DNA from 3 places in the Kitasatospora sp. NPDC034035 genome. Region 1 is predicted to be linked to each of the others. Evidence: riboswitches for the same ligand, from Rfam matches in the RefSeq annotation. Region 1 holds a riboswitch; each other region holds the start of a gene.
What was found. Region 1 has a riboswitch for cobalamin ahead of nicT (Nickel transporter NicT). Riboswitches for the same ligand answer to the same signal wherever they lie in the genome.
Positions count from the first base shown of each region.

Region 2: it holds a riboswitch for cobalamin, as region 1 does, so the genes downstream of both, metE (5-methyltetrahydropteroyltriglutamate--homocysteine S-methyltransferase) here and nicT (Nickel transporter NicT) in region 1, are expected to answer to the same signal.
Region 3: it holds a riboswitch for cobalamin, as region 1 does, so the genes downstream of both, ACZ52J_RS10760 (ribonucleoside-diphosphate reductase subunit alpha) here and nicT (Nickel transporter NicT) in region 1, are expected to answer to the same signal.

Region 1 covers NZ_JBVISA010000005.1:152,629-155,837, forward strand. Annotated here, with positions in the region: gene ACZ52J_RS09325 (hypothetical protein) at 1-849, opposite strand, end outside; gene ACZ52J_RS09330 (ArsR/SmtB family transcription factor) at 905-1,288, opposite strand; cobalamin riboswitch at 1,371-1,584, shown strand; gene nicT (Nickel transporter NicT) at 1,617-2,744, shown strand; gene ACZ52J_RS09340 (cupin domain-containing protein) at 2,872-3,105, shown strand; gene ACZ52J_RS09345 (M24 family metallopeptidase) at 3,208-3,209, shown strand, end outside.
Region 2 covers NZ_JBVISA010000021.1:111,388-114,596, reverse strand. Annotated here, with positions in the region: gene ACZ52J_RS27585 (putative Ig domain-containing protein) at 1-1,136, opposite strand, end outside; cobalamin riboswitch at 1,698-1,923, shown strand; gene metE (5-methyltetrahydropteroyltriglutamate--homocysteine S-methyltransferase) at 2,080-3,209, shown strand, end outside.
Region 3 covers NZ_JBVISA010000006.1:99,298-102,506, forward strand. Annotated here, with positions in the region: gene ACZ52J_RS10760 (ribonucleoside-diphosphate reductase subunit alpha) at 1-1,231, opposite strand, end outside; cobalamin riboswitch at 1,423-1,548, opposite strand; gene ACZ52J_RS10765 (GH12 family glycosyl hydrolase domain-containing protein) at 1,631-2,968, opposite strand; gene ACZ52J_RS10770 (glycoside hydrolase family 26 protein) at 3,064-3,209, opposite strand, start outside.

The DNA of each region.
Region 1 (3,209 bases):
GATCAAGACGTCGGCGGCGACCAGGGCGGCCTGCCAGCCCTGGTGCGGCGGGATCAGGCGCAGGCCCATCCGGCGGGCGGCGTCGAGCAGGGACTCCGGGTCGTGCCGACTCCAGATGTTGGGGTGCAGGACGACGGCCACGGTGTACTCGTCGGCGGGCAGCCGGCGGACCAGGCGCTGGGGCAGGTCGGGGCGGCGGCCGAATAACGAGTGCTCGCTCCAGGTGGAGTTGACGACGACGAGCCGTCGGCCGTCGACGGCGCCGAGTGCGGCGCGGTAGGTGTCGCGGGAGCGTCGGCTGTGCAGCATCCGGTCGAAGCACGGGTCGCCGACCACGTGGGCGACGTCCAGTGCCTCGGGGCAGGAGTCCCGCAGGCGGTCCAGTTGCTCGGGGTGGGAGAGGCCGAGGACGTCCACGAACACCCGCCCGCGGTGGGTGAGTTCGTTGCGGGACAGGCCGGCGGCGCTGACCGTGTCGCCGGTGGACTCGGTCACCAGGCGGTTGTAGCCGGCGCCGTGGGGGAGGACGACGAGCCGGGCGTCCAGGCGGTGCATGGAGGAGTGGACGGCGCAGGCGACGGCCAGGTCGAAGCGGTGCCGGACGGCGTCCTCCCAGTCCAGCACGGTGAAGCCGGGCAGGCCGTGCAGGTACTCGTCGAGGGCGCGGTCGGCGAAGGCGGAGCCGGGGTTGACGGTGAAGTACCGGGCGATGCCGTCGGGGTTCAGCAGGGTGAGGACGTCCAGGACCCGGGTGGCCGAGGTGAGGGTGCGGGCGACCGCCAGCACGCGGGCCTTGACCGGTCGGGTGTTCCAGCGGTCGGCGGGCCAGACGTGGGGGTGGGACGGCACACCATGATCGTACTCATCCGGGGTGGCGCGCCGGGTGCTGTTTCCCGAGTGTCGGTCAGCCCGCCGCTGCGGTGGGCTCGTGATGCTCGGCGGCGGCGCACGCGTCGAGGAGGGGGCGCATGTCCTCGTCCACGAGCCGGTAGCGCACCACACGTCCGTCCTTGTCGCCGGTGACCACGCCGGCCGTGCGGAGCAGCCGCAGGGCCTGGGACACGGCGGTGTCGCGCATGCCGGTGGCGACCGCGAGATCGGTGACGGCGAGCGGGCCGGCCCGGTGGAGGGCGAGCAGCAGGGCGAGCCGTCCGGGGTCGGCGAGCAGGGAGAACCGCTCGGACCAGGACCGGACGTGCGCGGCGTCGCCGATCGCGGCGATGGCCTCGCAGACCCGGTGTCCGTCGATGGTGCGGTGGCCCGCGCGGTCGGCCGGTACGAGATGCATGCGGACATTCTTGCAGGCGGCGTGCTGTGATCCTGGACACCTGCGCAGGTGCGCAGCCTTGCATGGGTCGGGGCGTGGCCCCTACGGTGTTGCCCGCCGTGGTGCTCGGGAAGACCGGTGACGGACCCTCAGGGGTCCGGATTCCGGAGCGGCCCTCGCCACTGTGATCGGGTCACTCCTCCGTCCCCGGAGGAGTGTCGTCCGTACCCACGACGCCACTGGGTGCCTCGCGCACCTGGGAAGGCGGGTACGGACGTCCCGTAAGCCAGGAGACCGGCCACGGCATCTCACGAAGTGATTCCACGAGGTGCTGGAGCGTGATCCGAAGATGACCCTGCCCGAAACCGCCGCCGCAGACGTGAAAGCGGGCGTGAGAACGGTCCCGTCCGTGCTGCCCACCTTCCGGTGGAAGCGCGAGGACACCGTCCGTACGGCCGGGCTGATGGGGGTGATCCTGGCCATGCACGTGGTGGCCTTCGGGACGCTCATCTTCCTGGTCGCACCCGAACGGTACGCGGTCGGTACCCAGGTCTTCGGGGTGGGCCTGGGTATCACCGCGTACACCCTCGGCATGCGGCACGCCTTCGACGCCGACCACATCGCGGTGATCGACAACACCACCCGCAAGCTCATGGCGGACGGCAAGCGGCCGGTCTCGGTGGGCTTCTGGTTCGCCCTCGGGCACTCCTCGATGGTGGTCCTCATGTCCGCCCTGGTGGCGGGCGGCGCGCAGCTGGCGAGCACGCTGATGGACGACGACTCGGCCACCCACAAGTGGCTCGGCATGATCGGGACGACCACCTCCGGCGTGTTCCTCTACCTGATCGGCGCGCTCAACCTGGCGGCGCTGCTCGGCATCATCAAGGTGTTCCGGGCGATGCGGGCCGGGCAGTACGACGAGGCGGAGCTGGAGGCGCACCTCGACTCGCGCGGCTTCATGGCCCGGGTGCTGAACCGGGCGACCCGCTCGATCACCCGGCCCGGGCAGATGTTCCCGGTCGGCATGGTGCTGGGCCTGGGCTTCGACACCGCGACCGAGGTCACCCTGATGGTGATGGCGGGCTCGGGCGCGGCCTCCGGGCTGCCCTGGTACGCGATCGTCTGCCTGCCGCTGCTGTTCGCGGCCGGGATGAGCCTGTTCGACACCCTGGACGGGACGTTCATGAACTTCGCGTACCAGTGGGCCTTCGCCAACCCGGTTCGCAAGGTGTACTACAACCTGACCATCACTGGGCTGTCGATCGCGGTGGCCTTCATCATCGGCACCATCGAACTGATCGGCGTGCTGCACGAGAAGCTCGACCTGACCGACCCGGTGACCGGCTGGATCGCGGACATCTCGCTGGACAACGTCGGCTACGCGATCGCCGGGCTGTTCGTGGTGGTCTGGGCGGTGGCGATCGGGTACTGGAAGCTCGCCCGGGTCGAGAAGCGCTGGGCACCCGAGGGGTCGTGAGCCGGAGGGCATGAGAGTGGCTCATGGGGCCGGGGCATGAGCCGCGCTCATGCGGCAGCGCCATGAGCTCGACTCATGAGGTCGGGCCATGAGGACGGCTCATGCGGCCGCCCCATGAGGACAGCTCATGCGGCAGCGCCATGAGCGTCACTCATGCGGCCGCGAGCAGCACCCGGCCGGAACGGTGGAGATCATCCGGGTCGACGAGGGCGAGCCGGCCCTGGTGCACGACGAGCGCGGACACCCGGTGCCGGTCGGCAGCACGGTCTTCTTCGGCGCCTCCTACCCGCACGTCTGCCGCAACCCGGGGCGGCGGATGCCGGCGCTGACCATGGTGGTCTCCGCCCGGCCGCCGCGCTGACCCCTGTCGTCGCGCGCCGAACGGCGCCTGCCCGAGGTGTCCCGGGGTTCCGTCGGGAGTGCTCGGCGGGCGGTTCGGCCCGGGGGTTCGTAGGCTCGACGCAT
Region 2 (3,209 bases), on a different contig from region 1:
GTGTGCGCGTACGGGTAGGAGGCCGGGGCGGTGCCGGCGGCCGGGGTGCCCGCCAGGGCGTAGACGGAGGCGATGATCGGGGAGGAGGCGCTGGTGCCGCCGTAGACGTTCCAGCCCGAGCCGCCGTAGGTCTGGTAGACGGCGACGCCGGTGGCCGGGTCGGCGACGGCGGAGACGTCGGCGACGGTGCGCTTGCCGCAGCCGGTGTCGTGCTGCCAGCTCGGCTTGGCGTCGTAGGCGGAGCAGCCGGAGCCGGCGCCGTTGCCGCCGGAGCTGCTGCCCCAGACCTTCTCGGTCCAACCGCGGGCGGTGGAGGCGCGGTTGAGGCTGGTGCCGCCGACGGCGGTCACGTACTGGGAGGCGGCCGGGTACTCGACGCCGTAGCCGGAGTCACCGGAGGAGACGGTGATGGCGACGCCGGGGTGGTTGAAGTAGCTGGTGTCGGAGCTCGGGTCGGTGGAGTCCTCGCCGCCGCCGTAGCTGTTGGAGACGTACTTGGCGCCCATCGAGACGGCGGTGTTGACGGCGGCGCCGAGGTTGCTCATGTTGGCGTCGTCGGACTCGACCAGCAGGATGTGGCAGTTGGGGCAGACGGCGCTGACCATGTCGACGTCGAGCGAGATCTCGCCGGCCCAGCCGCTGTCGGCGGTCGGGTAGCTGGTGCCGCCGCGCTGGTCGACCTTCCTGAAGCAGCCGTTGGCGGTGGTGCAGGCGGGCAGGCCGTACTGGGAGCGGTAGGTGGCGAGGTCGGACTCCGCGTTGGGGTCGTCCTGGGCGTCGACGATGGCGACGGTGGCGCCGGCGCCGGCCGAGGTCGGGAGGTTGTAGGCGGAGGCGAGGTCGCTGGGGCCCAGGCCGGAGGGGTTGATGTCCGGAGCCAGGGCGAGGTGCTGGACGAGGTCGGTGCGGGCGAGCGCGAGGCAGGCCATTTCGCCGGGGTGGGTCGGGGCGGCGCAGACGTGCTTGGTGGTGACACCGGTGGTGGGGCCGGTGCCGGCGGTCCCGCCGGGGACGGCGGCGGCGCCGGGGGCGGTGGCCGCGAGCAGGCCGGTGGCGGCCAGCGCGAAGGCGGGCAGGGCGGCGAGCAGTCTGCGCGCCCGGGCAGGGCGCGCACCGCTGGGGGAGTGGAAGCGCAAGAGTCGACCCTCCGTGGGGGTGAGGGCGCGGCCGGTGCCGGCAGTTGGGGTGCTCGCCGGGACGGGCTCGGGCCCGTGCTGACGGATCACGTGCAGGTGCTCGTCGGCCACGGCGGATGGCCGTGGACCGGCATGGTGCTTGCGCTGTACGGGAGGTGGGGCACGCACCCCGGGTGAGCAGGGTGGTGTGGCCATGACATGCATGGGCATGTCGGAGGCCCGTACCGTTCACGGTCGGGCCCGGCCGCTTCGGCACCGCCATGAGGTTACTGACGGGTGTTCGACAACCTCAAGGTGCCGTTCGCAGCCTTTACCGGGCTTTGCCCATCAATTGTCCGGAGGATGAGGCGGGTTGCTCCGCACCGGCGGAGGCGGGCTGCTCCGCACCGGCGGAGCCGGGTCGCGACGCCGGTGGGTGTCGGTGGGTCCCGCCGTGACGAGCCGTCATGTTCCGACTCCCGCGATGGGGAAGCCTGGTCCTCCGGCCGCTCCTCGCGTCGACGCCGTCCCAGTATCCGGACGATTTGAGCGAATCCCTGTTCAGCTCCCGCGGTCCTGCGCCTAAGCTGGCCGTGCAGCTGGTTCGCCCTGTCCGCCAGGCAGGCGCGTCGCAAGAGGGAACCCGGTGGGAATCCGGGACTGCCCCGCAGCGGTGAGTGGGAACGACCGCCGTCATACGCACTGGGCCCGGGACGGGTCTGGGAAGCGACGGCCAGTAGGTGTCCGCCCTGGAAGCAGGGCGGCTGTGCCCGCGAGTCCGAAGACCTGCCACTGCCCGCGCGCGACCGATCGCGCGCGGAGATCCGGTGACCTCGAGGGCGGGTCGGCGTACCTACCAGACGGAGCCGCGCCCACGTGCGGGCGCCCGTCCGGTTCGTCACCCCTTCGCGCCTTCGTCCCGTCATCGGGGACCAGAGGAATCAGGCTCGCGAAGGAGAGTCCCTTGACAGCGAAGTCCGCAGCGACCACCACCAGCACCACCGCAGTCGCCACCACCGCCACCACCACCGGCGCCGCAACCACCACCGCAGCCACCGCGTACGGCTACCCCCGGCAGGGTCGCAACCGGGAACTGAAGAAGGCGATCGAGGGGTACTGGAAGGGCGCGGTCACCGCCGAGGCGCTGCTGAACACCGCCGCCGACCTGCGCCGGGAGAGCTGGGCCCAGCTCGCCGAGGCCGGGGTTGGGGAAGTCCCGACCGGAGACTTCTCCCTCTACGACCACGTGCTGGACACGACGGTCGCCGTCGGCGCGATCCCCGCCCGACACCGGTCCGCGGTCGACACCGATCCCCTGGACGGCTACTTCGCCATGGCACGCGGCACCCAGGAGGTGGCGCCGCTGGAGATGACCAAGTGGTTCGACACCAACTACCACTATCTCGTACCGGAGTTGGGCTCCGACACGGTCTTCGCCGCGAACCCGGCCAAGGCGGTCGCCGAGCTGCGCGAGGCCCTCGTCCTCGGCCACGCCGCCAGGCCGGTGCTGGTCGGTCCGGTGACCTACCTGCTGCTCGCCAAGCCCGCTCCCGGGGTGGCCGAGGACTTCCAGCCGATCACCCTGCTGGACCGGCTGCTGCCCGTCTACGCCGAACTGCTCGCCCACCTGCGGGCGGCGGGCGCCGAATGGGTGCAACTGGACGAGCCCGCCCTCGTCCAGGACCGCACCCCGGCCGAACTCAACGCCGCCGCCCGCACCTACCGCGAGCTGGGCGGCCTCGCCGACCGGCCCAAGCTGCTGGTCGCGAGCTACTTCGACCGCCTCGGCGACGCCCTGCCGGTGCTCGCCAAGGCCCCGGTCGAGGGCCTGGCGCTGGACTTCACCGGCCCGGCCGCCGCCAACCTGAACGACCTCGCCGCCGCCGGCGGCCTGCCCGGCAAGCGGCTGGTCGCGGGAGTCGTCGACGGCCGCAACATCTGGATCAACGACCTGGAGAAGTCGCTGGCCACCCTGGCGACCCTGCTCGGCCTCGCCGACAGCGTGGACGTCGCGCCGTCCTGCTCCCTGCTGCACGTGCCGATCGACGCCGCCGCCGAACGCGACATCGACCCGCAGATCGCCCGATGGCTGGC
Region 3 (3,209 bases), on a different contig from region 1:
CCTTGAAGGTCATCCAGCCGTTGCCGGTCTGCGCGAGGGTGCGCATCATGCGGGCGTACAGGGTCTGCGCGGGGATGGTGCGCACGGCCTTGCCGGCCAGCTCGGCCTTGCGGTAGGCCTCGTCGAAGTCGGCGCCCCACAGGTCGACCAGCTCGGGCACGTCGGCCGGGGAGAACAGCGACCAGTCCGCGTTGGCGTTGACCCGGCGCATGAACTCGTCCGGGATCCAGTGCGCCAGGTTGAGGTTGTGGGTGCGGCGGGCCTCTTCGCCGGTGTTGTCGCGCAGCTCGAGGAACTCCTCGATGTCGGCGTGCCAGGTCTCCAGGTAGACGCAGGCGGCGCCCTTGCGACGGCCGCCCTGGTTGACGGCGGCGACGGAGGAGTCGAGGGTGCGCAGGAACGGCACGATGCCGTTGGACTTGCCGTTGGTGCCGCGGATCAGGCTGCCGCGCGAGCGGATGCGCGAGTAGGACAGGCCGATGCCGCCGGCGTGCTTGGACAGGCGGGCGATCTGCGCGTAGCGGTTGTAGATCGAGTCCAGGTTGTCCAGCGGGGAGTCGAGCAGGTAGCAGCTCGACATCTGCGGGTGGCGGGTGCCGGAGTTGAAGAGCGTCGGCGAGGAGGTCAGGTACTCCAGGCGGCTCATCAGGCCGTACAGCTCGGCGACTTCGCGCACGGACTGCTCGTTGTCGCCGACCGCCAGGCCACAGGCGACGCGGAGCAGGAAGTGCTGCGGGGTCTCGATCACCTTGCGGGTGATCGGGTGGCGCAGCAGGTAGCGGGACTGCACGGTGCGCAGGCCGAAGTACTCGAAGCGGTCGTCGCCCTTGGTGTCGATCAGCGCGTCCAGGGCGGCGGCGTGCTTGGCGACGAACTCCGCGGTGGTGTCGCCGATCAGGCCCTCGGCGTGGCCGACGGTGATCGAGGCGGAGAAGGACGTGGAGCCCTGGCTGTTCGCCTCGTCGACGATCTCCAGGGCGAGCAGGCGGGCGGCGAGCTTCGAGTACTGGGGGTCCTCGGCGATCATCGACGCGGCGGCGTCCACGGCCAGCCCGCGCAGCTCGGCGAAGTCCGAGCCGGCGTGGCGGCCGCGCAGCGCGGCGGCGGCGACATGGCCGGGGTCGACCTCGGTGAGGTCGACGCTGCGGTCGGTGAGCAGCCGCAGCAGGGCGCCGCCGGGGTCGGAGACCTTCGGGTCGGTGAAGGCGGTACCGGAGCCCTGGGCGGGCAGGGTGGCTGAGGCAGCGGTGGTCAAGGCGCTCTCTCCTGGCGGCGATCGTCGGCGGTGATCGGAGTACCGGGCGATCGGGGCAGGGGAGCACGCGCGCGGGCGCAAGCGGCGTCCGTGCGACGGTGGCATCCCCGGCCCGCCCGCGAGGCCCGGAAGGTACTGCTGGTGCTGGCGCGGCCTCTGCGGGAGGGCCGTGGCGCACGCTGTCGGCAGGTCATCGGACTCGCGGGCAGGGCTCTTGGAGCCGCTCGCTCACCGCTGCGGGGCAGTCCCGGATTCCCACCGGGTTCCCCTGCATCGACAGCAGGGATGAGCATACATCTAGTGGCGCGAGTCCGATGCAGCCCCACATGTAGTGTCGCGGGGCACGACTGTTCGACTCATCGTGCGATAATCTGCTCAGGCTGGAGGGTGCCATCCCTGGCCCGTACGGGCATCGCACGGGCGCATCCGCACCTGGGTGGTCCCGCCCGCGGAGGCGCTCGCAGAGGCGCCCGCGGAGGCGCTCGCAGTCCCGCTCGAGGAGGCGCTCGGACCGGCACTGGCGGCAGCGCTCGGACCCGCACTCCCGGCAGCACCCGGATTCTCGACGCAGCGCCCCGTGTCCTGGTTGGCGAGCTGTCCCGTGGGGGTCACCCGCCAGCGCTGGTCGGGCCGCGAGGTGCAGCCGGTGAGGACGGGGAAACCGAGGCCCGGGTCCTCGACGCAGCGCCCGTTCTGCCCGATCGAGCCGTTGTCCCCCATCGTCCAGGTCTGGGCCGGCGAGCCGTCGCAGGTGCCGGCGCCGACCGCGGCCGGATCGCCCGCCACCCGGCTGTCCAGACAGAGACCGGGCAGGGCCGAGGTGATCGCGCCGCTCGGCTGTCCGGCGGCGGCCTGGAACGAGAAGGAGTCGCTGCCGAGGCCGGCGCCGCCGTCCCAGATCTCGAACCCGGCCTGGACGGCGCACAGGTAGGAGCCGGCCGGGACGTAGCCGCGCTGGATGGCGTCGCGGGTGAAGGCCCGCAGGTCCAGGTCGGTGACGGAGGTCGTGCCGGTGGCCATCTCGTAGGTGATCAGGGTGTGGCTGCTCTTCTTCGGGGCCTCGTACACGCGGTAGGAGGTGCCGCCGACCTGTAGGTCGCCGGTCCGCTGGCCGAACGGGGTCTTGCCGTTGCCGCGCAGCCAGATCATCAGCTCGGCGCTCTCGGTGAAGGAGCAGCTGGTCCGGCTGTTGCTGTACCAGACGTCGTACGAGACGTTGTAGACGCCGCCGTCGACCTGGGTGGTCTGCCAACTGCTGGTCGCGTACCGCAGGTTGTCCACCGGGATGGGCAGCGGGCCGGTGCCGGGCTGGAGCTGGGTGCTGATGTGCGGGTAGGCGCCGGGGCCGCGGTCCGGGTCCGTGAGGCTGGCGGGGCTGATCCCGCTGCGGGTCACCCGGAAGTCGGTGCCGGCGCCGCTGCTGCTGATGCAGAGGCCGCCGGTGGCGTTCCACTCGTTCGGGTTGATCAGGTAGCGGCCGGAGTCGACGGCCTGGGACGGGTAGCGGTTCTGCCCGGTGGAGCAGATCTCGCCGGCGGTCGCGGCCGGCAGCGGGGTGACGGCCGTGGTCGCCCGGACGGGCGCCTGCGGGTCCCGCGAGTCGTGCGGGATCAGCACCGCGCACAGGGCCAGCACGATCGCGATGGTCGGCGCGAGCCACCACCACGGGCGCAGGCCGCGGCGCCCGGTTCCGGGCACGACGGGGTGGGTCATGGGGCTCTCGCCTCCCTGCTGCGGTGTCTGCGGCCGGTGCGCGGGCCGGGGCGGTGGTGTCGTAGGCCGGTACGCGGGCCGGGGCGGGGTCGTGCTCACCCGGCGGGCGTGGAACTCGACCGGGGCTTGGTCGCGGGCGAGGTCGGCTTCTTGACCGGAGGCTTCTGGGTGGTGGCCGACGGGCTGGGGGAGGCCGGCGCGTCGGGGGAAGGGGCGGGTGCCGGGGCCGGCGCCGTGACGG